Regions from separate parts of the Lysinibacillus sp. NPDC093692 genome, predicted to be linked through region 1. Evidence: riboswitches for the same ligand, from Rfam matches in the RefSeq annotation. Region 1 holds a riboswitch; each other region holds the start of a gene.

Region 1 (7,523 bases):
TGTTAATGTTGAGGCTAAAACGATAAATACTGGTATAAGCGCAGATGCTAAGCTTGTTGCGCTCGCAAAGCCTAAGTGAATAAGAATATTGAATAAAGTGACAAGGGCAATGGTTGCAAGAATTGGCATAGAATCTAAACCGAGTGAACCGAATACTTTATCAGATAACCAAGATGCACCTTTAGTATTAAGCAAGACTGTTCCTAACATAATTCCTACTGCAAAGACGATAATTGTACCCCAAGGAATATGCGGTTCAACTTGCTTCCACGTATAGACACCGATTTTGGGCATTAATAAAATGGCGATTGCAACGATTGTGACCGTTGTCGTATCGAATGGGTGGAGTTTGCCCTCAGTAGCCCAGAAAAATAGTAAAACGGCAGATGTTATGATTAATCGAATTTCGGGAGCTTTTAGTGGGCCAAGTTCTGCAAGTTGTTTTTTGATTACTTCTCGGCCACCTTCGATATTACTTGTTTCAGGCTTAATTAGTGTAATCATAATGAAAAATAGAGCTACTGACATGATGATGGAGAAGGGGGCTGCGTAAAGCAACCAAGCACCCCAAGAAATATCCACACCAAATTGTTCTTTAATGAAATTTAAAGCAACCATATTTTGTGCTGCTGCTGTTTTAATACCGATATTCCAAATGGAGACAGCTTGCACAGAGGTAATGACAAGTAAAGCAGCAAGTCGACTATCACGTGGTAAACCAAATGCTGCTACCATTCCGAGTAGTATTGGTACAACTGCGCCTGCACGTGCAGTAGCAGAAGGGACGAAGAATGCGAGTGCAATAGATACTAAAATAGCACCGAAGACAATGGCTTTCGTTTTTGTCCCTACTAGTGAAAGAATCCATAGCGCAAGACGTTTATGTAAATTGGTAATTTGCATGGCTGCCGCTAGGAAAAGAGCTGCGGCTACTAGTGCAACTGCTGAATTACTAAATCCGCTTAATGCTAATTTTAATGCATCTGATGTTCCTAGCTCTCTCGTGGGATCTTCCATTGATGGAGCTAATCCTAGTAAAATTGTAACGAGAGCAATAATCATGGCAGAGCTAACGGGATAGGATACTGCTTCTGTAACCCATAGGATGACCGCGAAAGCTAAAATAGCCAAAGCCCGTTGTCCAGCTACAGGTAAATCGCCGTTGTTCGGTAAAAAAGTTATGATGATGAGGGATGCGAACGCTAATGCAATCCAGAGTGGCTTTAAATTACGTTTCGGTTTTGCTTGTTCAGAAGTAGACATACTTTCTCATCCTTTCTAGCATTTTCTATAACATCGACTAGTAAAATGCTTTATTAAGAAAGTAAATTGTCTATTTATTGTAAAAAAGCTAGTGTGTTCAAATGCTTTCTAGTAATAGCGATAATGGGCAGTTACGAGAAAATACGCGGTCATAGAAAAGACAAAAATATCCAAAGATATTAGTTTTTCTTCTTGAATGCTGAGGTAACTTTAGGCTCAGTTCCTAGCATCAATCGTTTAATATTTTCGATATGCAAAATGATGGCTATACCAAAAAGAAATAAGGCTATACACGTTGGGCCGACCCCAGGAATCCATAAATATGTGGCTGTGCAAAAAACGAGATAAAATTCAAGTACACCGACAATTAAAAAGCTCGTCACGAAAGAAAAAATAACAAATAAAATGAGTGCAAATAAGCCAACTTTCCAATCAATCGCAAGTAATATCCCGATAATTGAAGCAGTTCCTTTGCCGCCATTGAAGCCCATATAAAATGGGAAATTATGACCTAGAATGACACCGGCTGCTACGATATAAATAAAGAGCCAAACTTGTACTTCAGTTAATTGTGTTATATCAGCAAGATAGACATGTGCACCGATTATAGCTACAACACCTTTACCGATATCGATAAGTCCGACTAATATGCCGTATTTCCATCCAAGGGAAAGCGTGGCATTAGAGGCACCTGCATTGCCAAAACCAGTCTTTTTTAAATCTACCCCAGATAAAAACTGAGCAACTTTAGAGCCATGAATACAGCCAATCAAATAACCGACAAGAAGAAAAATGATAACGGCTTTTAACATAAAAGTCCTCCTTTCTATATAATAAGCTCATCACCAAAACGTGTGATTGATTTCCGTTCCGGCTGGGCGCTTTGTTGCTGACGCTGGCTTCGCCTCCACTCCAATCAACTAATAAAAAGGGCGTATATTTTAACAAATTTCATCCCGAAACTTTTAGTGATGAATTATGTAACACTAAAATAATGTATGCGTTCGTAATACGTAAAAAAGCAGACAGAAGTTTCGGAAAAAATAAAATTTTAGTGTTGACAGAGAAAATGTCTATGTTTATACTTTGTAACAACGATGGAAATTGAATCACATACTCTTATCAAGAGCGGCGGAGGGATAGGCCCTATGATGCCCGGCAACCAGTAAGTGACGAGCTTGCTAAGGTGCTAATTCCTACAGATTCTTACTTGGATCTGACAGATAAGGGGAGGAAAACTTGCAACCGCAACCCTCTTCTTAGCTGAAGAGGGTTTTTGTTTTCTACTTAAAAAATCCTCCTCATCTCCGGTGCCATCGTAAAAAAATAACCATATGGAGGTATACAATGACAAATTTTAAACCAGAAACATTGCTGTTACACGGTGGCCAAGAGCCGGACCCGGTAACAGGATCTCGTACAGTACCCGTATATCGCTCAACGGCATTCGTTTTTAAAGACACTGCTCATGCGCAACGTCTTTTTGCCTTAGAGGAAGCTGGCAATATTTACACACGAATTACAAACCCAACTGTAGATGTTTTTGAAAAACGCGTCGCTTTATTAGAAGGCGGTACAGCAGCGGTAGCACTTTCATCTGGTGCAGCAGCTATTGCATTTTCAATTTTAAATCTAGCAGGGGCAGGTGATGAAATTGTTGCAGGTAGCTCTTTGTACGGAGGTACTTATAATTTATTCGCCAACACACTACCAAACTACGGTATTAAAACAATTTTTGTAGACGAAACAAATCCAGAAAATTTCCGAGCAGCTATTACAGATAAAACAAAAGCAGTGTTCGCTGAAATTTACGGTAACCCAAGTTTAAAAGTGCTAGACATCGAATCAGTAGCGAATGTAGCACATGAAAACGGCTTACCATTAATTATTGATAGCACATTTGCTTCACCATATGGCTCTACACCAATTGATTTCGGTGCAGATATCGTTGTTCATTCCGCAACAAAATGGATTGGCGGCCATGGTACAACTTTAGGTGGCGTTGTAGTAGATGCAGGGAAGTTTGATTGGACTCGTGGACGCTTCCCAGGCTTTACAGAGCCAGATGCTTCTTATCACGGTTTGCGTTATGGTATTGACACAGCAGCGGCTGCATTTGCCACAAAACTGCGAGTGCAATTACTACGCGACTTTGGACCAACATTAAGTGCAGATGCAGCATTTAATTTATTACAAGGTTTAGAAACGCTTCATTTGCGTATTCCTAAACACAATGAAAATGCATTAGCGGTAGCTGAATATTTACGAAACCACCCATCTGTGGAATATGTAAATTACAATGGCTTAGAAGATTTCCCTACCCATGAGTTAGCTAAAAAGTATTTGAGAAATGGCTTCGGATCAGTGCTTACATTTGGTATTAAAGGTGGGCGTGAAGCAGGGCGTAAATTAATCGATAGTGTGAAATTATTCTCGCACGTAGCAAATGTAGGGGATGCGAAGTCATTAATTATCCATCCAGCATCTACTACACATCAGCAACTATCAGCTGAGGAGCTAATCCAAACTGGCGTAACCGAGTCGCTCATTCGCTTATCCATCGGTTTAGAGGCAGTAGAGGACATTATTGCAGATTTAGAACAAGCTATTGAACAAGTAACAGTTTCACAACAACAAGTAGAAGCCTAATAAATAAAAGAAATTGGCTAATGTTGTAGCGTTTACGTGTTTTCCCATTCGATAGGCCTCATTTGGTAATACGTAAAACGTTGCTGCATCATCCACTTGCCTCATTCGGTAAAGGTAACTGAAATTCTTTAAAAATAATACCTAGTAATTCAATAAGTATTGTTGACTTGTTTAAATCCTTGTTTTATACTAGGAAATAAGAAAATCGTTCGACATTTAGTTTTCATAAGTGCTCCCCCACTTTTGAAATATATGAAGCGGAGTAGTTGCTAAGTCAGTAACTACTCTTATCTACCAATACTGATGATAAAGGAGTGTTTTAAATGGGAAATGTGTATAGTGCGCAAAACATTGCATCTTATCTTATTTATGAGTTAAATGAAGGTCATGTTTTTGTGAACAACATGTCCATTCAAAACATACTTGCATCAGTTGAGAGTAAATGGCAAGAGAACTTTGGACATTCAGCTTTTAAGGAGTTTGTTTATGTCAAAGAAGAAGGCTATACAGTAAAAGAAGTTTTTGAGACTTATGAAGGCTACGGAGCAAGTCATATTCCTCTACCTGCGACAGAGTATTACTTAAAATACGGCACGTTCCAATTAGTTGAACGTACGTATGCAATACCAAATTTTAAGCTAGAGGAAATAAGACTGGTGCAACAAGTGCTAACACAATATCGTTATAAATTACTAGCCAAAGCTAGTTAAATCCCTCATATAATTATGCTCATTCTCTGCTGCTACAGGGAATGAGCTTTTTAATTAGATGTTGGAAGATATAGTAACATAATTGAAAAAATTTTTATTAATATATTTCAAAAGAACAATTTTTAGGAATGTATTTACATAAATATAATAGAAGAAAGGCATTTATTTTTGGCTCATCGCCAAAAGCTATGGGTGATATTTGTTAAAATTAAACAAATATAAGTTGATTGGAGTGGAGGTTGGGCGACTCCTTGGGGATCAGCGTCACAGATGAGACCCTGGAGCGAGCAATGCGAGTGAAGCGGCTCATCGGACGCCCCCAGGAAAGCGCCCAGCCGCAACGAAAATCAACCCCACACTATTGTGATGATCCTTATTTTTATATGAATCGTCAATATTTGTTCAATTATTTTATAGATCAAGTGAAAAATCATATAATAAAAGGAATGAAAACGATTTCCTTTGCACTTCTAGGGGAAACAAATGTCCATCCTAGAAAGATTTTTCTTGTGCAATGTATGTATTTACGATACAATCTTCAATAAGTTAAATTTTGAATTATTTGAATTTGTGTGTTTCACAGACTGTATTTTCATTCAGAATATTTTTTGTAGTGAGAGTGAAACACCATGACTAAATATCTGTCTGAAGACGAAGTGTTAAACACGGCAAACTGACCTGCTTTGTAAAGTCAGCGAACAATTCAAAATCTGTACGAATTAAGCTGAGACGAAATAAATATAATGAAACTGCGGAATGTAAGTTGGAGGGAATAACAGAAATGGCAACTATAAAGGCAGCTATATTAGGATTTGGAACGGTAGGTCAAGGAATTTACCATATATTAAACGAAAAGCGTGAAGAGCTTAAAAATAAATTAGGCATTGAGCTAGAAGTAGCAAAAATTTTAGTTACAGACGCCAGCCGTGAACGCGTACCAGGGACAGCACATTTAATGACAACTAGTATGGATGAAGTTTTAGCTGAACCAGGTATGCAAGTTGTTTTTGAGGCGATCGTGAATGAGGAGCCAGCATTTACTTACTTAAAGCGCGCTGTTGAACATAAATGTCATGTTATCACAGCTAACAAAGTAATGTTTGCAAAGCGAGGCTTAGAGCTACAGGACCTTGCAAAAGCAAATGGTGTGTTTGTGGGCTTTGAGGCAACAACCGCTGGTGGTGTACCAGTCATTAAAACGATGAAAAACATTTTGCTTGTCAATGATGTTAGTCGTATTCAAGGTGTTTTAAATGGGACATCCAACTATATTTTAACGAAAATGCGTTCACAAGGCTGGTCGTTCGAAACTGCTTTAAAAGAGGCGCAAAATTTAGGTTATGCAGAGGCAGATCCATATAATGATATTTCCGGGCAGGATGCCTTTAAAAAATTAATGATTTTAAGTGCTTTAGCATTTGGTGAACAACCAGATTGGGCTGACGTCGAGGTAGTTGGCATCGATAGTATATCGGCAGAGCAAGTAAAAGAAGCGTGCGAAAAAGGCTTGCGTTACCGCCACGTTGCTGAGGTTGAGAAGCTAGCCGATGGGAAAGTGATCGCAAAGGTTGGTCCACAATTAGTAGATAAAGAACATCCGCTTTATCCTGTTGATGACGTCAATAATGCAGTGGCATTGGATACAAATTATATTGGTACTTTAACGCTAGTTGGACCTGGGGCAGGTATGTATCCAACAGCCAGTGTAATGGTAGAAGATTATGCCGAAATTATCGGTAAAAGAGCCGGGTTTGTCGTAACAATATAATAGATATGCCTATCATTCAACAATGCTCAATTTGTTTGAATGATAGGCATTTTTTTAATCCTCATCTTTAACATCAATATCCTCTGGAATAGGAGTATTCCGCCAAATTTCAATTTCCTCTTTAATACGATCTAGCTGATCAAAATAAGTACTAAACTGCCCGCTATTAATCAGTATTTGGTCCCCATCGTATACTGAACGAATACGGCCCTCGTAAACTAAGCGAAGTATTTGATCCTCTGGCATACCAAGGTCGATGGCTGTTTCTTCAATTGTTTTATACATAATTTCGCTCCTTTTGTTGTTTATATTATAACCTCCCGTTAAAAGAAAGCCTACTGTAGGTTAATAAATGAAAGAAAAAGGAAAATGGTAATTGTTTACTTTTTGATAAATCTGTATTATTAATGTTAATGGGCTGTGGGGCTATTATTAACAATGTCTTTTTTTCTAATTAATTCGTCTAACAGGTACAACCATTTGAACGATTGATAGCACCTTTGTCTTTTTTTGTTTAGAAGGGATACTATGTTATTGACTTGCTAATATCCTGTATATAAGTTTGATTTCCGTTCCGACTGGACGCCCCCCGGGAAAGCGCCCAGTCGGAACGGAAATCAACCACACGTTTTGGTGATGAGATTCATTAAAATCTTAAGAATTTCTTCATTTTTATAATAACTGGTTTTTAAGATTTAAAAGGTACACTATTTATTGAGAGCGAGGTGTATATCATGACGAAACTAACAGTTCTTGTTACAGACGATGATCAAGATATTCGTGATGGTATTGAAATCTATTTAAAAAATGAAGGCTACAATGTCATTAAAGCTGCTGACGGCTTAGAGGCAATTGAAAAATTAGAAAACAATGAAGTACATTTAATTATTTTAGATATTATGATGCCGAATATGGATGGAATTACAGCGACGTTTAAAATTAGGGAAGAGCGCAATATTCCAATTATTATGCTTAGTGCAAAGGCAGAGGATGGCGACAAAATTCATGGTCTATCTGTAGGCGCAGATGATTACGTTACAAAGCCTTTTCATCCGTTAGAGCTATTGGCTCGTGTGAAATCTCAGCTGCGACGTTATGTACAACTTGGGACGTACAATGAAGGTGCAGCAAAG
Region 2 (7,523 bases), on a different contig from region 1:
TCTAGCTCATTTTAATTTAATATTTCCATCAAGTTGCGTATTTGATACGATAATATTACATCATAGAAAGAAAAGAGGCGATTCTCATGATCTATCCATTTAAAGGGAAAACACCCAATATTGATCCATCAGTATTTATTGCCGATTATGCAACCGTTACTGGTGACGTAACAATAGGTGCTGAAACAACTATTTGGTTTAACACAGTTATTCGAGGGGACGTATCACCGACAATTATCGGAAAAAGAGTTAGTATTCAAGACCTCTGTTGCTTACATCAAAGCCCTAAATATCCACTAATTATCGAAGATGAGGTAACAGTCGGACATCAAGTAACTTTACATAGCTGTACGATTCGTAAAAAAGCCTTAATAGGTATGGGCTCTATCATATTAGACGGAGCGGAGATTGGAGAGGGTGCATTTATTGGGGCAGGTAGCCTTGTTCCTCCAGGCAAAGTCATTCCTCCAAATAGCTTAGCATTAGGGCGTCCCGCAAAAGTTGTAAGAGAATTAAACGATGAAGATAAAGAAGATATGGAACGCATCATACATGAATATGTAGAAAAAGGCCAATACTATAAATCTCTTCAACCAAAAAATAAATAGTTATTTCAACTTAATCAAAGCAGCTCCACGTTTGCTTGGACAACCTAGCCATACACGATTATATATGGAGTTTTTTTTAGTATAAAAACAGTGAAAGGGGCAATAGCATGTAGAGCCCCTTTCTGTAATAGTATCTTAAAATATTGGTCCAGCTACTTTATTACTTTAGCTGAATAGTTTATAAACCTGCTTTTTCTTGTAATGCGTCTGCTTTGTCTGTTTGTTCCCAAGGTACATTTAAGTCTGTACGACCAAAGTGACCATATGCTGCAGTTTGCTTATAAATTGGGCGACGAAGGTTAAGCATTTTAATAATCCCTGCTGGGCGTAGGTCAAATAGCTCGCGTACCCATTTTACAATTTCACTTTCCGTAACTTTTCCTGTCCCGAATGTATCAACAGCAATAGATACAGGTTGAGCAACACCAATCGCATAAGCTAGTTGTACTTCAGCTCGATCTGCTAAACCAGCTGCTACGATATTTTTTGCCACATAGCGGGCTGCATATGCCGCTGAACGGTCTACCTTAGTTGCATCCTTACCAGAGAAAGCACCACCACCATGACGGGCATAGCCACCGTATGTATCAACGATGATTTTACGTCCAGTTAGACCAGCATCTCCTTTTGGACCACCAATTACGAATCGACCAGTTGGGTTGATGAAATATTTAGTCTCGGCATCTAATAATTCACTTGGAACAACTGGAGCAATAACAAATTCTTTTAAGTCTGCTTGAATTTGCTCAAGTGTAGCTTCTTCGTCATGCTGTGTAGAAATGACAATCGTATCAACGCGCACTGGTACATTGTTTTCATCATATTCAATTGTCACTTGTGTTTTTCCGTCTGGACGTAAATAACCTAGTTCATCAGATTTACGTACTTCCGTTAAGCGACGAGCCAATTTATGCGCTAAACTAATTGGTAATGGCATAAGCTCTGGTGTTTCGTTACATGCATAACCGAACATTAAACCTTGGTCACCTGCGCCAATTGCTTCAATGTCAGCGTCTGTCATAGAGCCTTCACGTGCCTCTAATGCTTGGTCAACACCTTGAGCAATATCAGGTGATTGTTCACCAATAGCAACAAGTACTGCTAGATTTTCAGCATCAAAGCCATATTTCCCACGTGTATAACCGATTTCTGCTACAGTATCACGAACGATACCTTTAATGTCTACATAAGTAGAGGTAGTAATTTCTCCTGCTACTAGTACTAAACCAGTTGTTACTGTTGTTTCACACGCTACACGTGCGTTTGGATCTTCTGCTAAAATAGCATCTAAAATGGCATCCGAGATTTGATCACATATTTTGTCTGGATGTCCTTCTGTTACACTCTCTGATGTAAACAGTCGACGTTTTGTCATTTGGTTTTCCTCCTATTACTTTTACAAATAATATTTGCGAATTAATACGGTACTCATTACCCATGTCAAGCCCGCTCCTATAGATTGAACTCTAAAGCAGTTGTTGCTGTCGCTACGTTTGCACTGCGCTTTCGTACAAAAAAACAACTGTTGCTGTCGTTTCACTTTCGCACAAAAAACAACTACTACTTTTAACACGAGGTTTTCGAAAGATCCGTCATTATAATAAGGAAAGGACTATATACTTACCTTTACATTCGTTTTTAACAATAAAAAAATCCTTTTCTCACGCTTACTTAACATGAGGAAAGGAATAATGACTTCGTAACCTTTCACTCTTATCGTTCAAGGGGGTTCCCTTGCATCAGGTTGGCACCAGCGCATGTCGTGAAATAGTTCATGCAGGTTGCCGGGTTTCACAGGGCCTGACCCTCCACCAGCTCGGGATAAGAGTATCCGTTCAATATCTCATAATACGTAAAAGGTCGAACGTTGTCAAATATTTTTAACTTCTTTCAGCAAGTGCCCAAACACCCGCTAAAATAGAGAATCTCAGTGTAAGAACACCACGTCCTGCAGCATTGCCGAAAGCGACATCACGTCGGCTCTCGTGTTGTCGCTTTCGCACAAAGAACATCTCCAGGTCTAAGCACAAAACCGATTCCGTTCGCTTTGTTTATCTGTAGCGAAAGCAAAGCGTCAGCTACAGTTATACCATTATTATGAAACCTATTTGTATTATCCTGTAAATTCAAACAAAATAATCCCTACTCTCCACCTCACATCATGTGTTAACATATGTGTAACCCTTTACAGCACATTTTGTAGTGAAAGCAAAGCGTCAGCTACGGAACATGTGGTGGATGAAAATGATTGTAGCCCCTTTTCAATCGAAGACAAGCTCCAACTAATAAAAAACAAGCTAAAACTTCACATCCTGTGCGAACCTCATATAAGCCAAAAGCTTCTAGAACACAATTTTGCTGTGTCGAAAGTGATTGACTGATCACTTATAATAAATAGGGTAAAAAGCATTATCAAAACGAATCAATTTACTTTTTGTCGTTTTCTTGAAAAGTAATAAAATCTGAAAAATAATTTCTGAATTAGTATAGATTATTTAAGCAATTGTGTTATACTATTTTTGAAATTAAGAAAATCTCCCTCAGACTCAAGGGAATACTATAAAAAAGGATGGTATTTAATCGATGAATTCAGTAGAAATTGCAAACGAACTGAAGGAATTATTAAGCGGCGGTAACATTAATGTTCAACTTTCAGTACCACAATTAGCTGAAAAAGCTACTTCTCGTGGTGAAGCTATGTTAACAGTAGATGGCGCAGTTCGTGCAGAAACTGGCAAATACACTGGTCGTTCACCTAAAGATAAATATACGGTAGAAGAAGAGAGCACAAAAGATAAAATTGACTGGGGAAAAGTTAACCGACCAATTTCTTCTGAAGTGTTCGATAACTTATATGTAAAAGTAGTAAAATATTTAAAAGAACGTGACGAATTATTCGTATTCAAAGGCTTTGCTGGTGCTGACAAAGATTCTCAATTAAGCATCCAAGTAATCAATGAATATGCTTGGCACAATCTGTTCGCTCATCAATTATTTATCCGTCCAACTAAAGAGGAATTAGCTTCTCATGTTGCTGACTTCACAGTTATCTCAGCTCCTAATTTCAAAGCAGACCCTGCCGTTGATGGCACTGCTTCTGAAACATTCATCATTGTATCACTTGAAAAGAAAATCATCCTAATCGGTGGTACTGAATACGCTGGTGAAATCAAAAAGTCTATTTTCGGTATTATGAACTACTTATTACCACAACAAGGCATCCTTTCAATGCACTGCTCAGCAAACGTTGGTGAAGCTGGTGATGTTGCATTATTCTTCGGTTTATCTGGTACTGGTAAAACTACTTTATCAGCAGATCCTGACCGTAAGCTTATCGGTGACGATGAACACGGATGGTCTGATAACGGTGTATTCAACATTGAGGGCGGTTGCTACGCAAAAACAATTAACCTTTCTGCTGAAAAAGAACCAGAAATCTACAACGCAATCCGCTTCGGATCTGTTTTAGAAAACGTAGCTGTTGATCCAGAAACTCGTGTTTGTGACTATGATGACGGTTCATTAACAGAAAATACACGTGTAGCTTATCCAATTCAATACATTGAAAATATTGTTGATCCATCTGTTGCTGGTCACCCAAAAACAATCATCTTCTTAACAGCTGATGCATTTGGCGTATTACCTCCAATCAGTAAATTAACAAAAGAGCAAGCAATGTACCACTTCCTAAGCGGTTTCACATCTAAACTTGCTGGTACAGAACGTGGTGTAACAGAGCCAGAACCAGTATTCTCTACTTGCTTCGGTTCTCCATTCCTTCCACTTCCAGCAACAGTTTATGCTGAAATGTTAGGTCAAAAAATTGACGAGCACGGTGCACAAGTATTCTTAGTGAACACTGGTTGGACTGGTGGCGAATATGGTACTGGTAGCCGTATGAAGCTTTCTTACACTCGTACAATGGTGCGCGCTGCAATTGATGGTAAATTAACTGATGTTGAAACAATTCAAGATTCAGTATTCGGTTTAAACATCCCAACTACTATTGAGGGTGTACCAACTGAAGTGCTTAATCCTCGTGATGCATGGGCAGACAAAGCTGCTTATGATAAAAAAGCTGCTGAACTTGCTGGTTTATTCAACGACAACTTCAAGAAATTCTCAAATGTTTCTGAAGCTATCACAAACCTTGGTGGTCCATTAAAATAATTTACTAAGCAAAGGGAACGATTTCAGTCGTTCCCTTTTTTTATTGTTGAAAGAGGAAATTTTTGTGAAAATGAGGGAGATTTCCATACTAAGCTACTCGCTATCCTATGTATCTAGCCACTTCCTCTACTTTGTTTTTTGCTGCCGCTTCGATTTCGCATTCAAAACAGTAGCGTTTTAAATTAATAGTAGTTCGACAACATACAAAGGGAACGATTCAAGTCATCCCCTTTTTTATTTTCCCCTATTTTAGAAAAGTCCACTTTTCATATTGTCAACTTTGTGTATAATTCATAATAGAAGTTTTAGGGGGAAATATATGAAAAGAAAGTATAAAGTAATTATTATCATTGTCAGTCTTCTATTAGTATTGTTTGTTGGTGCTGGATTTTTTGCAGGGAATTATTTTTATAATCTCGCTTTAAATCCTAATACAGATAAATCAGCTGTGCTTGATGCTCCGCACAATTCAATCGCTGTTAATCCTAAGGAAGCTAAAGAAAAAGAAGAGAGCGAAAAGTGGTTTAAAGAGAATTACCAGGATTCTTATGTAAAGTCTTTTGATCATTTGAAATTACATGCCTATACGCTTAAAAATACAAACGAAACAAATAAATGGGCAATTGTTTTCCATGGATATTCATCTGATGGCTCACAAATGTCAAAGTATGCTAAGCATTTTTATGATTCAGGCTACAATGTTCTCATACCCGATGCAAGAGCTCATGGAAAAAGCGAGGGTGACTATATTGGGATGGGCTGGCACGATCGACTTGATGTAGTCTCTTGGATTAATAATGTTACCAATTCGGATAAAAACGCTGAAATTATTTTGTATGGTATTTCCATGGGAGGTGCTACAGTGATGATGGCCTCAGGAGAAGATCTCCCTAACAATGTTAAGGCTATAATTGAGGATTGTGGTTATTCCTCAGTTTGGGATGAATTCTCTTACCAATTGCAAGAAATCTTTCATTTACCGGCCTTTCCTATAATGCACTTCTCTTCAATTGTTACGAAAGTAAGAGCTAACTATACGCTTGGTGAAGCTAATACTGTTGAGCAAGTTGCCAAATCGAAAACACCGATGCTATTTATTCATGGAAGTAATGATACATTTGTGCCATCTGATATGCTAAATGAAGTATATGAAGCTGCCAATGTACCGAAGGAAAAAATGATAGTTGAGGGTGCTGGACATGGCGGTGCAGAAAGCGTCGCTGGTGATTCGTACTGGGAAACTATTAATAACTTTTTAGAAAAATACGCAGAGTAAATATCCTTTTATCAACCGTTCAGGTGCCTGTTAAAAAGCACCTGAACGGTTTTTTAAGTCGGCTCGGGCACTTCTTCGATCTACCTAAGCAATTTTCACTAAAAAAACTCCATATTACAAAAGGTAATCAAAATGGAGTTAATTCTCTAAATCCAGTATGCAATTTTCCTTTATTATTCTAAATATCAAAAATAAATGCTTTCAAAACCTTGAAGTATTTGGAAATCTATTTTATCCGCTTTTGTCCTTTGAATTATAAAATCTAATCCTTTTTTTGTGTTATCTGCAAATTTAGGCATTGCTTCTAGAGCATCTGTTAATGGTTTATTAAAGTTGTCCCAATGTATTGGAATAATAAGTTTCGGCTGTATTTCCCGGACAGTTTGCTCATAATACATATTTTGAAAATCTTGATCCTGAGCTCCTAATACTCCGATTCCTAAAAATAATACATCAGCTTGAATGCCATCCAATGCCCCTTCTATATAGTTAGCACTTGGTTTTACAAAAAATGTTTTATGATGATGCGTAATCAAGAAATCGTATGAAGAATCTTCATGCTAATCTAGAGCTTTCGCTGGTTGTTTAAGTGGCTCTTTTATTTTTTCTCCTTCGTCAAAGGTTGGCGAATGTTTTGATTGTAGGACTGTGACAGTAAAATCACCAAACTGCATAGCCTTATTTACTTCGTATACAGACATTTGTGTCGTGTTTATACCATTACCAAGTCCTATATTAATTGCTGATTCCGAGCCATATACATGCGTTCCAGTTTGTTTAGCGATATAAGCTAAATCTAATGCATGATCATAATGTGTATGAGCTACAAACAATCCCTGAAGTTTATTATGATCAACCCCTATTTTACGAAAGACTTCATTTACAATATTTGTATCTGTTTTCACATTGCTAAAAGGCAATATTTTCAATAAGGGCGGCCTAGAAATAAAACCATCAATCATTAATTGTGTGTCGCCATCATCAAATAACAAAGATGATGTTCCTAAAAATGTGACCTTTACCTCCCCTTCGTTTAATGTTTTTTGCGATGTATTCGAAGGATAATATTCCTTGTATTGCTGAATGTCTGCTGAAGGTATTAAAAACTTATAATAAATAAAAGCTGAAGCGATTATCATCAATACTAATCCTACAATAATAATCTTGCGTCTTTTACTTTTTATGTAATTCAAAAAATAGCCTCCTCTCTAGACAAACTTGAAATATTAAACTGAAGGAAGACAACTTGAATATCTTATTGTCGTTTCATCCATTCACAAAGAGCATGTACTGTCTCGCGATTTTTGGCAGGTGGATATTGATGCGCGTAGCGATGATCATACCATGTCTCATATGTTTTATTGGCATCTTTTAAATAAAATTCTAACTGTCTAGCATGTTCAATATCTACATTTTCATCACGATAGCCATGAATAATAAGGACGGGAGCTGTCATATGCTCTACCTCA
Region 3 (7,523 bases), on a different contig from region 1:
ATAATGATCTTTATGCACATATACAGAGTGCTCCATTGTGTGCTTATAGCCTGGATATGGACGGAACTGACTATATGTTGCAAAGCCGGCTACTGTGCCATTGACGTCAAAGACTAGCAGTGGATTACCGATTGCTTGCTGGTCCTTGAACCATCGTCTTTTTTCTTCTAACGATTGAGTTTCATATCGATAAACGGCTTTGCTCGTTAAAATAATGTCATTGTAAATATCTAAAACACCAGGTAAATCTTTCTCTTCCATTAATCGAATCATCATGCTCACGTCCTACTTCAATTATGCCGAGGCTTTAACCTCTTTACATAAAGTTATAACACTTTTCCTAGCATTACACATTAAAATACCGAGCATCTGGATGTGCAAAGACTATTGCTGAAACAGAAGCTTCAGGCTCCATCATAAAGCCTTCCGTTAAATGCACACCAATGTCTTCTGGTTTTAATAAGCCAAACAATTTCTCTTGATCCTCCAAGTTCGGACATGCAGGATAGCCAAATGAAAAACGCTGCCCTTGATATTTTGCGGCGAAACGATCACGCATTGTAAAATCTGTCTTATCCGAGAAGCCCCATTGATCACGAATTTCTTGGTGCATACGCTCCGCGAAGCCTTCCGCAAGCTCAAGTGCTGTAGATTGTAATGCATGACTTTCAAGGAATTTCCCTTCCTCTTTTAGCTGACGAGCTTTCGTCATAACCCCTTGTCCAGCTGTTACTACCATTAAGGAAATATAGTCCATTTCACCGCTTTCAACTGTTTTCAGGAAATCTGCAAGACATAAAAACGGTTCAACTTGCTGACGCGGGAAGGTAAATCGTTCAATTTCTGTTTTGCTATCTGCTGGATCATAAACAACTACATCATCCCCATCGGCTTGTGCAGGGAAAAACTGATACACACCCGAAGGCTTCAATAAATCACTTTGTAAATAATCGTCGACTAAATCTTTTAACTCTGTTGCCCTTGCATCGCCAGCATCAAGCAATTGCTGTACTTGACCTTTTAAGCCTAGGTGATGTCCAAGTAATGTCCGCATATTAACATATGGATATAAATGCGAAACCGCATAATCTCTCTTTACATGGCGTCGCAAATCAGCCGGAAGAAAGACAGAAGCTCCCTTTACCGTGCGTACAGGCTTAACAGTTACTTCTTTAGCCGTGCGAGCTGCTCTTTTTTCGTCTGCCTCTAAGCGTTTTTTGCGAGATTCCTCAATTTCAACTAAGAAATCCGCACGTGTACCTTTCCCCATTAACCGATTTACTTGCTCTAATCCTTGCATCGCATCCTTTGAATAAATGACAGGACCATTATATTCGCCAGCGATTTTTGTTTCAGTAAAGCGACGAGATAATGCCGCTCCCCCTACTAAAATAGGAACATCAATACCCGCTTCCTTGAAATCTTGAGCTGTAATAACCATTTGCTGTGCTGATTTTACAAGTAAGCCTGAAAGCCCGACGAAATCTGGCTTCTCCTTACGAATCGTTTCTATTAACTGAGCAGGTGTTACTTTAATGCCAAGATCAATTACCTTATAGCCATTATTACTTAAAATAATATCGACAAGGTTTTTCCCAATATCATGCACATCGCCTTTTACAGTAGCAAGTACCATTTTCCCCTTGCCAGCACTCTCTTCATTTTTCTCCATGAATTGCTCTAAATGTGCCACTGCTGCCTTCATAACCCCTGCTGATTGTAATACCTCCGCTACGATGAGCTGATTATCGTTAAATAAACGGCCAACCTCTGCCATTCCGTCCATTAATGGTCCATTAATAATATCAAGCGGTGTTTCAAAAATTTCACGAGCAGCATCTAGATCCTCAATAAGCCCTTCCTTTGTACCTTCTAAAATATAGTAAGCTAAACGACCTTCTACTGTTTTTGGAATATCTGCCTCTGTTTTTTCCTTCTTTTTATCACGATAGAAATCCGTGAAAACAGCTAATGTTTCATCATTTGTATGGAAGAGTAAATCATTGGCTAGCTTAATTTCCTCCTCAGGAATGGATGCATAACGTTCTAGCTTCTCCGTATTCACAATTGCATAATCTAATCCAGCCTGTGTACAGTGATATAAATATACGGCATTTAATACTTCACGACCTACTGGTGGCAATCCGAACGAAATATTACTAACACCAAGTACCGTTAATGTACGTGGCATTTTTTCTTTAATCAGGCGAATTCCTTCTACCGTTTCAAGTGCTGAACCAATATACTGCTCATCTCCCGTTCCTACTGGGAACATTAATGGGTCAAAGATAATATCTTCAGGAGCAATACCCCACTTTTCTGTTAACAATTTATAGGAACGTTCAGCAATCTCAAGCTTACGCTGTCGATCAACCGCCATGCCTTGCTCATCAATTGTCCCCACTACTAAAGAAGCACCATATTTTTTCACTAGCGGTAAAACTGCGTCAAAGCGCTCCTCGCCATCCTCTAGGTTTATAGAGTTAATAATCGCTTTCCCTTGAGAAAACTTAAGTGCTTCCTCAATTACTTTTTCATCTGTCGAGTCAATTACAAGAGGTACTTTTACTTTTTTTACAACCTCCTGCATAAAGCCACGCATATCTTCTAGTTCATCGCGGTCAGGGTTTGCTAAACAAATATCGATAACATGTGCTCCATTTTTCACCTGGGCACGCGCGATTTCTGCAGCTTCCTCAAACTTCCCGTCAATAATTAAATTTTTAAACTTACGAGAACCGATTACATTTGTCCGTTCACCAATAAATAACGGACGCATAGAATCGTCATACACCAATGGATCGATACCAGAAACTACATGACCATGTGTGGCATCTGGTAATTGACGAGGCTTTTGGTCCTTTAGCACTTCTCGAATAGCAGCAATATGTGCTGGAGTTGTACCACAGCAGCCTCCGATAATATTTAGCCACCCCTTTTCTGCAAAGCCTTTTAGCTTTTGTGACAGCGATTCAGGTGACTCATGGTAGCAACCTTCCTCGTCAGGTAAGCCTGCATTCGGGTAACAGCTAATATAGCCTGTTGAAAGCTCTGCTAGTGAACGGATATGATCCGTCATAAACTCTGGTCCAGTTGCACAGTTTAAGCCAACTGATAATGGCTTAATATGCTCGATGGAAATATAAAAAGCATCAATTGTTTGACCGGCCAATGTTGTTCCCATCGGTTCAATTGTTCCCGATATCATCACAGGTAGCTCTTTTTCAGTTGCCTTAAAAGCACGAGATACCCCCAATGTTCCTGCCTTAACATTCAACATATCCTGACTAGTTTCTAGCAACAGAACGTCGGCTCCGGCTTCGATTAATGCCTTGGCCTGAACATAGAAGTTTTCCTCTAACTCATCAAATGTAATACCACCTGTAACTGACAAGGTTTTTGTAGTTGGTCCCATAGCCCCCGCTACAAAACGTGGCCAATCGGATGTAGAAAACTCATCTACTACTTTGCGTGCAATTTCCACAGCACGTGTATTGATTTCTTCTGCCTTCGCACCAAGATCATATTCATTTAATACAAGTGGTGTACTTCCAAATGTATTTGTACAAATAATATCTGCTCCAGCTTCTAAATATTTTCTATGAACTTTTTCAAGCACATCTGGTCTAGTTAGCACGAGATTTTCATTACAGCCATCATATTCCTCGCCGCCAAAATCCTCTGCTGATAAATTTTCATTTTGTAGCATTGTACCCATTGCGCCATCAAGAATTAAAATTCGTTTCTCTAGTTGTTCTTCAATCAAGTGCTTAGCCATTTATACTTACCCCTTTTTTCTGTTCATCCAATTGCTCAATAAATTTCATCAATTCTAGTGTCATGTCATAGCGTAAAAATGGTGTGATGAGGTAAATACCATTGAAATATTCCGCTGCTACTTCTACTAATTCCTTAGCAATTGCAATTCCTTCTAGTGTTGCGCGTTCTTTATCATCGCCACATTCCTTCATACGGGTTAACACATCATCGGATAGTTTGATACCTGGCACTTCATGATGTAAAAACTCCGCACTTTTATAGCTCGTTACTGGCATAATGCCTATATAAATTGGTGTTTCTAAATGCTTTGTCGCCTCGTAAATTTCCACGATTTTTTCCTTTGTATAAACAGGCTGCGAAATAAAATAATCTGCGCCATATTCAATTTTCTTCTCTAATCGAGATACCGCGCGATCTAGTACACGTACATTAGGATTAAAGGCTGCCGCTACAGAGAAATTCGCCTTTTTACGAAGTGGTTTCCCCGAGAAAGATACACCTTCATTTAACTGTTTTATTAATTGGATTAGCTCCATTGAAGATACGTCATAAACGCTTGTGGCCCCTGGAAAATCGCCCACCTTCGTCGGATCTCCAGTCACTGCTAAAATATCGTGAATGCCTAGTGCATTTAATCCCATTAAATGTGATTGAAGTCCAATTAAATTACGATCCCGGCATGTTATATGAGTTAACGGTCGTACCCCGTGTGTTTCTTTCAGTAAGGCACCCATTGCGACATTACTAATCCTTGGGGAAGCAAGTGAATTATCTGCCATCATGACTACATCTGCGCCCGCCTCATATATTTTTCTTGCTCCTGCAATAAAGCCTTCAATTTCTAAATGTCTTGGTGTATCTAACTCCACTATAACGGAGCGTTCACGTTTTACTTTTACATGTAATGGTTCGTAATTTGCTGGCTCAGCCTCACGGACAATCTCTACTTTTTCTGGCTTTGCATACTTTTCTTCGACTGGGGATAACTCCTCTAAGTACTTTTTCGCTGCAGCAATATGCTTTGGTGTCGTACCACAACAACCACCAATTAAACGTACCCCCTGATCACGAAGCTCTACAGCTGCTCGACCAAAATAATCTGCCTCCGACTCATAAACGACACGGCCATCCTCTACATCAAGAAGAGACGCATTCGGATACGCTGACATAAATGCTTTCTTAGGAAGCTCTACACCTTCAAATGCTTGTATTGTATGGTGGGGACCTAAGCGACAGTTAACACCTACGAGATCAGCACCTAGCGCTTCAAGTTCATGTAAAGCGTTATTTAAGCTCATTCCATTTTGTAAAATCCCTGGTTCGTGCATAGAAATTTGAGCAATAATCGGTAATTTCGTTTTAGCTCGTAGCATTGCTAAAGTCGCTGTTAACTCTTCAAAATCATAATATGTCTCCAGTAAAAGGCCATCTGGATTTCCTGCAAGTAAAACGGTTGCCTGCTCATCAACTGTTGCTAAGATTTCCTCTAACGTTGCATCGCTTTTTCGAATACCACGGATTCCCCCAATAGTACCTAAGACAAATTGTCCACCATCTGCCGCTGCTCGTTTTGCAATCGTTATAGCAGCTTCGTTAAACTGCTGCACACGAGATTCTAATCCATAGCGGGCTAATTTTATGGCATTAGCTCCGTAAGTGTTCGTTTGAATAATATCGGCACCTGCCGCTATATACTCTCTATGAATCTTTTCAATTAATTCAGGTCTTTGTATATTCATTTCCTCGTGGCAATACTCCAAGCCATAGCCGTATAAAACTGTACCAATTGCACCATCTGCTGTAAGAACATGCGTTTTTAACCTTTCAAGCAATCCCATAAAACTAGCCTCTCTTCCTTTATTTATCAATTATGCCTCGGCATAATTGCATCCGGAATCGGCTTTGTGCTTAGGCCTGCACGAGGGCCGACACGATGTCGGTCATTTCGGTAATGCCACAGGAGGTGGCGTTTTTACCGATGCAGGTCAGTTAGCCATTATCGCATGGGTGCGATGGTTTTAGGCTAACATCCCCAAAGCACTCCTTTCCGATTCCGTGACAACCGCCGGAGGCTTTAACTTCTTTCAGTGGATATTTGGTACCCGCTGAAAGAAGTTAAAATAAAAAAGCCTTCTTTTACAAAAAAAGAAGGCTTTAACGTTTCGTCATTGTTTTTTCCTTCTCATCTTCGACACTATGGTCCTCTGGATTTAGCACCTGACAATAAGTTGGTTGCTGAAGCTTCATAGGGCCAGTCCCTCAGCTTCTCTTGATAAGAATGTTGTATGAATTTTTTAAATAATTAAAAGAATCATATCGTTTACGAACGATTGAGTCAAGACTATTTCACAGAACAGAGGTAAAACTTCACGAAAAATACCAGATTTTGATTTAAATCAAACAATTACGATAGTTTTTCAGCAAGCTCCTCACCAATTTTTTTACCATTTTGAATACACGCACCTATGCCTACTCCGAAATAAGAGCACCCCGCTATTGATAAATTCGGATAGTTTTTCTCAAGCTCTTGTACGAGACCTTGCAACGCTTCACGATGTGCCAAATCATATTTTGGCATTTGGTCGATCCATTTTGTCACATCCACAATTGTTGGTGTTTCCTCAATACCCAAGCTTTTTCTTACATCCTCTAGAGCAACCGCTGCTAACTCTTCATCTGACATCAAACGCAATCTCTCATACTCAGGGTTAATGCTCTTATAAAAAAGTCGAACTAGTAATTTTCCTTCTGCTGACGTGTGTTTCCACTTGCGACTTGTCCACGTTGCTGCATTACAAATAACATCTGAATTATGTGACGCAATATAGCCTGTTCCATCCGCCGGTAATCTATTATCGGGTACATCAAACCCTAAGTAAATCGTAATGGCGGATGCAGTATTGAATTGTTCAAAATAGCCGTTCAAAGATTCATCCTGCACTAAGCTTTGTACCGCTTCATTTGGCAGTGCCATGACAACATGATTTGCTTCAATTATTTTACCGCTTGCTAATGTAACGGAGTACTGATTCTCCTGCTTTTTAACACTTGTAGTGGCAATCCCTTTTATAATTTCTACATCCGTTAATGTTTCTTCAAGTCGATCAATTAGTGATGATAAACCATTTTTAAATGAAATAAATTTTTTATTAGCGGCTTTCAAAAATTGTTCCCTGTTTGCATCAAAGCCTTTAATAATACTACCGTAATCGTTTTTGTAATCGATTAAATACGGTAAAGTGGAAGCAATTGAAAGTTGATTTAAATCTCCCGAGTATACACCTGCAAGTACGGGCGCTATTTGGTTTTGAACAAGCTCCTCACCTAAATAGTACGTTAGAAATTCCCCAATCGAACTTTCCTTAGTAAACCCTTCATTTGGCATGGTTAAATCCGTTAATGCTTCTTTTTTACCTTGCTCTGATACAAGCGTGCTTTCCTCAAGAGATTGTAAGCTCATAGGAATACCAAACGTTGAATCCGCTGGGATAGCATGTAGCTCATTATTTGTGTAAATATACGAAACACCCGTTTCGTTATACACAAGATTTTGTTCAAAATTAAGTTCTTCTACTAATTCCATAACACCTTTATGACGCGCTACTATAGAATCAGCACCTGTTTCCAAGATAAAGCCTTGTTCATATGCAGAATGAAGCTTGCCACCAAGGTATGTATTTTTTTCAACGAGTACAAGCTTTACATGTAAGTTTTTCTCCTGAACTTGGCGTTGTAAATAATGC
Region 4 (7,523 bases), on a different contig from region 1:
TCTTATTTGTATTTCTGGAACCTCATGCGTTAATAGCTGTTTTAACCGATCAATGTATTGTATATTTCTTTTTACAGCTGCAGTATCAATTGCAGCAAATTGGATATTTGTTGTCCAGCTATTAAAGTCTTCAAATAATCGAATAAATACGTCATCCTCTAACAAGACAAATACTCTTCTATATTCGCTTTCAGAATAATGAATGTTCGATTCTTTAATTTTTTCGATAAACAATTCTGGTTGGAAGAGAGAGTATATTTTTAACAGTTGAAAATATTCCTCCTCCGAAATTTTGGTTTTTTCGAATTGAAGACATGTCTCTAATAAATCCTCTATCTGTAAATCAGCAATATGATATAAAGCATTCATCCTAATGCTCCATCGTTTACTGGTCAAATCCTTTTCATAATACTTTTTTAAATAGAGATTAGAAAACTCTTTTATTTTGTGTTCAACTTTCTCATTGCTTATATTTTTCAAATAAGATGAAAAGATTATTTCTATAGCTGCTACTTGAGCTCTCTCTCGGGGTACAAGCACTATAGAGAAAATTTCATCATTGATTAAATAGTTGTACCATTGCTGTGAAGAGTTTTGTAAAAAAGTATCACGCACTTCTGCAAAACGAATCTCCCGCTTGCGCTGAACAAGTATATAGATCGTAAATAAAAATAGAACTGTTAATAAAATACCGCTGACCGTTAAAAGAAAAGGAATCGACAGCTTGATCATAGCCAAAACCTCGCAAAAGTCTTCTTAATTTTTGCTTCTAACAAACGTAAATTAAATGGTTTTACGATATATTCATCGACGCCACCTTCATAAGCATTCAGTGTTGCACCCTCTGAGTTTCGTTCTGACATCATATAAATGATGAACTTTTTCTCATTCGGCATTTCTCGCAAAACGTGCAAAATTTCTAAGCCATTTTTACGTGGTAAAATATCGTTCATCAAAACTAAATGCATATGGCCAGATTTATAGTTATCGGACTGTAAAAAATCATAGCCATCTTCATAGGTCGACACGTCAAAAGTATAATGAGGAATGTCTAAATTTTCGAGTGTCGTTTCTAGCACTTTTCTAAAGATTTCATTTTGTTCAATAATGCTAACCTTTACTTGCTCCGTCGGTTGTACACGATAATCTGTAACCTGTTCTACTGACCAAGTCGGCTGTTCTTCATCTGCTAGTTTGTGCTTATTTTTCTCTAACAATGTTTCAAAATCAACATTATTATTTCTTATTTCAGTAACGGAAGCTTTTAACGCTATTTGTTGAAATTCCCTTTCTTGCGTTAGAATTGCGAAAATTCGTTTTAAAAATGCTTTTACCTCTACTTCACTACTTTGCAGAAAAAATATCCCCCAATGCATGCCATCTGCTAGTTGGAAAAGTAAATCTGTTTTTCGTATTTTAGATTTTAAAAAAGCTGAAATTTGATGATTCACTTGATTACGTTCTATATCAGTTCCTTGTGAGGAATTCGCTACTTTAAAAAAGACTGCAGTCATTGTTAGACGCGAACGAATAACACTCTCACGCAAAATTTCAAAATAACCCTTCACCTCATGCTCCTGCATGATATCTTCCGCAACGATTAATTTATTCATTTGTGTTCACTCCAGTTGATGGAAGAAGCATGTTATTCTTCTTCGTTATTTTTCTATCATTCTTTTGATTTATAAACACAACAACTATAGTAATAAATATGACTAAACAATTTCTATACAAAATTTTTGGTAAATCAATCACTTTTAAAATATTATTATATTTTTGTTATAAACTACAGAATAATACCTCTCCTGACAAAAAGTTATATTTTTCTGATAAAAGACAGCCTTTTTATAATAAGAAGAAAGGGTATGTAATCTTTTAAATTACATACCCTTTCAAACTACAAAAAACACTATTTTATTCCAGCTTGTCGACTCATCCTGTCAGCGCCAAATCGGAGTAAAAATCAGCCTTTGTTTATTATTCAATTCTTTCGATAACAAGAAAAAGGGTATGTAAGTTTTATACTTACACACCCCTTTAAATAAATTATTTAACTGGCACAACTGAGCCTTTCCATTCTTCAATAATGAAGTCTTGGATTTCTTTAGATTTTAATACTTCTATCAATTTTTTAATTTCTGGTTTTGTTTCATCACCAGCACGTACAGCTACAATATTTACATAAGGAGATTCTTTATCTTCAAGAGAAATTGCATCTTTCAATGGATTAATATTGTTATCGATTGCAAAGTTCGAGTTAATTAAAACTGCATCGCCTTCATTATTTTCATACATTTGTACAAGCATTTCTGGAGCAGTATTTGCATCGAATTTGAAGTTTTTAGGGTTTTCTGCGATATCTTTTATTTCTGCTGCTGTTTTATCAACGCCATCTTTTAATTTAATTAAGCCCTTAGCTTCTAACAATGAAAGCATACGACCGTGGTCTGAAACTGAGCTAGAAAGTAAAATTGTTGCACCTTTTGGTAGATCCTCAAGAGTTTTATATTTTTTAGAGTAAATTCCGATTGGTTCAATGTGAATGGCACCAGCATTTACAAAGTCGTAGCCATTTTCTTTCATGCTAAGCTCTAAGAAAGGTAGGTGTTGGAAATAGTTTGCATCAAGTTCACCTGATTCTAAATGTTGGTTTGGTAATACATAGTCTTGATACGTTTCAATTTTAAGATCGATACCTTCTTTAGCTAAAGCTGGCTTTGCTTTTTCCAAAATAACCGCATGAGGCGTATTAGAAGCACCTATTGTTAATGTTACATTTTCTTTATTGTCTGATTTATCACCAGATGATGCGTTTGAGTTTGTATCATCTTTTTTGCCAGCACCACAAGCAGCTAAGGCTAATACTAATACTGATAAAAATAATCCTGTTAAAAATTTCTTCATTTTATTGCACTCCCTTTTAACTAATTTAAAATATGTTAGCGGCATAAAACCGAAATAACTTTTTTGATGTTCGTAGCGAGATACGCTTTTTTCTTTTTAGCGTTTATCTGTTTTGGCTGTAATTAAGTCGCCAATCCATTGAATAATAAATACTACTATTAAGATTAATATAGTCGCCATTAAAGTTACATCTTGGCGATTACGTTGGAAACCATCTAAGAATGCTAAGTTTCCTAGACCGCCTGCACCGATAATACCTGCCATCGCAGTATAGCCAACAAGTGCTACAGCCGTTACAGTAAGACCAGAAATAAGCGCTGGGAACGATTCTGGAATTAAAACTTTCCAAATAATCGTTGACGTTTTAGCACCCATTGAACGAGCCGCTTCAATAACGCCTTTATCGATTTCACGTAATGAAATTAATACCATACGCGCATAAAATGGTGCAGCTCCGATAATTAGTGCCGGTAAAGCAGCATCTGCGCCACGAATTGTGCCGAGTAAAAATTTCGTAAATGGAATTAATAAAATAATCAAAACGATAAATGGAATCGAACGGAAAATATTAACGATTGAGCCTGTTAAAAAGTTCACCAGTTTATTGGCCCATAGTTGGTTTGGACTTGATAAAAACAATAAGATCCCAATTACTAATCCAAGTATAAATGTGATCACCGTAGAGATTGTTGTCATATACAACGTTTCATACGTAGCTTCCCACATTTTTTCCCAGTCGACATTCGGAAAGAAATTAGTTAGCATTGGCAATCACCTCCGTTTGTACTTCGACTGTATGCAAGTAGCTAAGTGCAGCTGCAACATTCGACTCTGTGCCTTCAATTTGTACAATAAGTGTACCGTACGCACCATTTTTTGTTTGCGAAATATTACCATGTACTATACTTACTTCTACATCACACTGTTTTACAAGATGTGAGATGACAGGCTGCTCTGTTTTTTCTCCTACAAATATTAGCTTTACAAGTTGTCCATTAGGGTAATTTGCTTTAATTTGTGCCACAGTTTCCTGTGTCTCCTTCGTATCTGTAATTTGAGAAACGAATTTTTTTGTAATGTCCGCTTGTGGCGCTTGGAATACTTGTAATACTTCACCACGTTCTACAATTTCTCCAGCTTCCATAACCGCTACACGGTGGCAAATTTTACGAATAACATGCATTTCATGTGTGATTAACACGATCGTTAAACCTAGTCGTTCATTAATATCGACAAGTAAATCTAGGATAGCATCTGTTGTCTCCGGATCGAGTGCGGATGTTGCCTCATCACATAACAATACTTCTGGATTATTAGCAAGTGCACGAGCGATGCCTACACGTTGCTTTTGTCCCCCCGATAATTGTGATGGATACGCTTTAGCACGTCCGTCTAAGCCAACTAGTGTGATCAATTCTTTCACACGTGCCTCACGTTTTGCCTTTGGAACACCTGCGATTTCTAGTGGGAAAGCAATGTTTTCCGCAACAGTTCGAGACCAAAGTAAATTGAAATGTTGGAAAATCATACTGACCTTTTGTCTAGCATCTCTAAGCTTTTGCCCCTTTATGGATGAAAATTCTTGATTGTTAACCGTTACCGTACCAGATGTAGGCTTTTCTAAACCGTTTAACAAACGAATCATTGTACTTTTACCAGCGCCACTATAGCCGATAATGCCATAAATTTCACCTTTATCGATAGAAAGGTTGACGTCTTTAACTGCTGTTAATTCGCCATTCGAGGTCTTGTATTTCTTCGTAATATTTTGAAGCTGAATCATAGCGAATTCTCCTTTTCTTATATCAATTGTGCCTCGGCATAATTGCGTCTGGAATCGGCTTTGTGCTGGCACAAAGAAATCCTTTTCGATTCCATGACATCCGCCGGAGGCTCTAGGCCAACATGACGTTGGTCACTCAGTCGTTGCCACAGGATGTGGCGTTCTTAGACTGAGTTCCTCTATTTCAGCGGCTGAAAGAAGTAAAAAACCCCTTCAACTATAGACAAGTAGAAGGGGTCACGTAACTTATACGTTGAACCGTTCTCTCATCTTTCAAAGATAAAATCTTTGGGTGATTTGGCACCTTTTCACATTTGTGATGGTTGCCGGGCTTCATAGGGCACTTCCCTCAGCCGCTCTTTATAAGAGTTCGATATATTTATATTTTTTAGTATATTCGTACTTTACCACGTGAGTAAAGTCCAGTCAATTTATTTTTTTAACAATTCGTATAAATACGGTACGGATTGAAAGGCATAAACCTTCTCCGTCACTTTTCCGCCTTCACATACAAGTAAACACGGTACACTTTCAATTTTATTTTCATAAGCGATTTGCTCAATAAAGTTAATATTCGCTTTACCAATCTGTAGCTGTGGCAGCAATTGTTCAACAACCGACATCATTTTCGATGCAACTACACACGTTCCACACATTGGTGTATATAAATAAAAAGCAGCCTTTTCACCAGACTGGATAGCCACGTCCCACTGCTCTTTTGACCATTCTTCCATCTTTTTTCACGCAACCTTACAAAATATATTCATTATGGATTGAGAAATGTGCACGAAGCAAAATCGCCGCTAACACCTTTCTCGGAGTTGTCTCTACTTCCTTATATGTTGGCATTGTACGTAAATGCTCGGCCTCTGGATAATGTCTGTCCATTAATGCTCGTAGCTTATCACCCGATGTATCTGCATCAAAAAATGTATAAAGCTCACAGCCTTCATATGGATCAAGTAACTCTTCTAATTGATGCACACCAATTGTACCATTCGTGCAAAGTATTTTAACATGTTCATTTAAAATAGGTTCAATTTGAAGCTTATCCGAACGGCCTTCGACAATTAAGCATTTCCCCTCGAACATAACGCCACCCCCGTTTAGACATATCCCTTATCATTATTATATCAATAAATCTTGTCATTGATACTGTTAGACACCTATTGTTAAGGGAATATACTGGCATTCACCCTCATCCACTATGATGGCAGAATGGATGAAGATAATAAAAAACGTCGGTAGTTTCCGACGTTTTTCTATTACAGGCTTGTCTTATAAGCTTGTCTTATTCTGCAATCATTTCATCGTATTGCTCAGCTGTCATAAGCTTTTCAACTTCTGATGCATCAGCAGGCTCTACAACGATCATCCATGCTTTTTCATATGGTGATTCATTAACGAATTCTGGGCTATCTTCTAAATCTGCATTTACTTCAACTACTGTACCTGAGATTGGTGCATATAATTCAGAAACTGTTTTTACAGATTCTACGCTACCAAATGGATCATCTGTTTTGATTTCGTCGCCAACTTGTGGAAGTTCAACGAAAACGATATCTCCAAGTTCAGATTGTGCGAAATGAGAAATACCGATACGTACTTTTCCATCTTCTACTTTAACCCATTCGTGCTCTTCAGAGTAACGTAAGTCTTTAGGTGTGTTCATGCAAAAACCCCTCCATAAATATGTAATATATTCACTTTCAGTGTGCCATACTTCTTTCATAAAAACAAGATTAAAAGCGATTAAAAGCGGTTATTTCCAAGCTTGCTCAAAATCTGATTCTTTAAACCCTAACGTAACTTTTTTCCCATCAGTTACGATTGGACGTTTAATTAACATACCATCTGAAGCAAGCAGTTCAAGTTGCTCCACTTCAGTCATTTCAGCAAGCTTATCTTTCAAGCCAAGCTCGCGATATTTCATACCAGAAGTATTAAAAAATTTCTTTAAAGGTAGTCCACTTACTTGCCATAAGTTTGATAGTTCGTCCTTTGTTGGCGGTTGTTCGACAATGTGTACATCTTCATATGAAACTCCATTGTCATTTAGCCATTTTTGTGCTTTTTTACAAGTAGTACATTTCGGATATTGAATAAATTGAATCGTCATTTAAAGGCTCCTCTACTATCATTTTTAGGAACTACATTTTCAGTGTATCCCTCATTTTCTGTAGTATACCATCATAACCGTTACGAACCAAAATGAAACAATTATTAACTTATTCCTTCCATATCGTGGGGTTGATTTCCGTTACGGCTGGGCGCTTTGCCGCTGACGCTTCGCTTTCGCGCAGAGCTTCCTGGGAGCGTCCGATGAGCCGCTTCGCTGCAGGGTCTCATCTGTGACGCTGATTCCCAAGGAGTCGCCCAGCCTCCACTCCAATCAACCAATTCATATAGCGTGTGTTTCTTGCATATTTATCCGATTTAATGTAATAAAACCAAGCTTTAGCTACCGGTGTTTTTTCGTGCGAAAGCGAAGTGTTATCGTAGCAGAATCAACAACAGATGTACAATCGCCCTTACTATTCTGATTGATTATGATGTGTAGCCTTAGCGTTCTCATTTGCCATTCATAAAATTTATTAAAGTTCTACGATATTGTTGATTGGAGTGGAAGGCTACTCGACTCCCGTGGGAAAGTGAGACAGGCGAGATCCTGGACTGAGCCGAGCGAAGGAAGCGGCTCGACGCTCGCCCACAGGAAGCCTTGCTCTGTGCGAAAGCGTAGCGGCAGCAACAAAGCGAGTAGCCTGGAACGGAAATCACCCCCTCATTTTAAGAGCTATACTTTTACTTCCAACAAAAAAACCTAGCTATCGCAACT

Evidence for each region. Region 1 has a riboswitch for S-adenosylmethionine ahead of ACQKN4_RS22920 (O-acetylhomoserine aminocarboxypropyltransferase/cysteine synthase family protein). Riboswitches for the same ligand answer to the same signal wherever they lie in the genome.
Region 2: it holds a riboswitch for S-adenosylmethionine, as region 1 does, so the genes downstream of both, metK (methionine adenosyltransferase) here and ACQKN4_RS22920 (O-acetylhomoserine aminocarboxypropyltransferase/cysteine synthase family protein) in region 1, are expected to answer to the same signal.
Region 3: it holds a riboswitch for S-adenosylmethionine, as region 1 does, so the genes downstream of both, ACQKN4_RS21835 (bifunctional homocysteine S-methyltransferase/methylenetetrahydrofolate reductase) here and ACQKN4_RS22920 (O-acetylhomoserine aminocarboxypropyltransferase/cysteine synthase family protein) in region 1, are expected to answer to the same signal.
Region 4: it holds a riboswitch for S-adenosylmethionine, as region 1 does, so the genes downstream of both, ACQKN4_RS21335 (methionine ABC transporter ATP-binding protein) here and ACQKN4_RS22920 (O-acetylhomoserine aminocarboxypropyltransferase/cysteine synthase family protein) in region 1, are expected to answer to the same signal.

Annotation. Positions count from the first base shown of each region.
Region 1 is NZ_JBNNUW010000032.1:5,826-13,348, forward strand. It holds gene ACQKN4_RS22910 (DASS family sodium-coupled anion symporter) at 1-1,263, opposite strand, end outside; gene ACQKN4_RS22915 (glycerol-3-phosphate acyltransferase) at 1,443-2,075, opposite strand; SAM riboswitch class I at 2,380-2,493, shown strand; gene ACQKN4_RS22920 (O-acetylhomoserine aminocarboxypropyltransferase/cysteine synthase family protein) at 2,611-3,912, shown strand; gene ACQKN4_RS22925 (hypothetical protein) at 4,236-4,622, shown strand; gene ACQKN4_RS22930 (homoserine dehydrogenase) at 5,404-6,390, shown strand; gene ACQKN4_RS22935 (DNA-binding protein) at 6,445-6,675, opposite strand; gene ACQKN4_RS22940 (response regulator transcription factor) at 7,125-7,523, shown strand, end outside.
Region 2 is NZ_JBNNUW010000005.1:240,913-248,435, forward strand. It holds gene ACQKN4_RS08135 (gamma carbonic anhydrase family protein) at 87-608, shown strand; gene metK (methionine adenosyltransferase) at 787-1,983, opposite strand; SAM riboswitch class I at 2,319-2,436, opposite strand; gene ACQKN4_RS08145 (hypothetical protein) at 2,489-2,611, opposite strand; gene pckA (phosphoenolpyruvate carboxykinase (ATP)) at 3,192-4,778, shown strand; gene ACQKN4_RS08155 (alpha/beta hydrolase) at 5,098-6,054, shown strand; partial or broken gene ACQKN4_RS08160 (MBL fold metallo-hydrolase) at 6,240-7,193, opposite strand; gene ACQKN4_RS08165 (alpha/beta hydrolase family protein) at 7,310-7,523, opposite strand, start outside.
Region 3 is NZ_JBNNUW010000027.1:27,063-34,585, forward strand. It holds gene ACQKN4_RS21825 (N-acetyltransferase family protein) at 1-273, opposite strand, end outside; gene metH (methionine synthase) at 347-3,778, opposite strand; gene ACQKN4_RS21835 (bifunctional homocysteine S-methyltransferase/methylenetetrahydrofolate reductase) at 3,771-5,618, opposite strand; SAM riboswitch class I at 5,960-6,059, opposite strand; gene ACQKN4_RS21840 (protoporphyrinogen oxidase) at 6,185-7,523, opposite strand, start outside.
Region 4 is NZ_JBNNUW010000025.1:74,653-82,175, forward strand. It holds gene ACQKN4_RS21315 (HEAT repeat domain-containing protein) at 1-732, opposite strand, end outside; gene ACQKN4_RS21320 (response regulator) at 729-1,613, opposite strand; gene ACQKN4_RS21325 (MetQ/NlpA family ABC transporter substrate-binding protein) at 2,047-2,904, opposite strand; gene ACQKN4_RS21330 (methionine ABC transporter permease) at 3,001-3,669, opposite strand; gene ACQKN4_RS21335 (methionine ABC transporter ATP-binding protein) at 3,659-4,687, opposite strand; SAM riboswitch class I at 4,951-5,056, opposite strand; gene ACQKN4_RS21340 (thioredoxin family protein) at 5,119-5,421, opposite strand; gene ACQKN4_RS21345 (toprim domain-containing protein) at 5,438-5,779, opposite strand; gene gcvH (glycine cleavage system protein GcvH) at 5,979-6,359, opposite strand; gene ACQKN4_RS21355 (arsenate reductase family protein) at 6,450-6,806, opposite strand.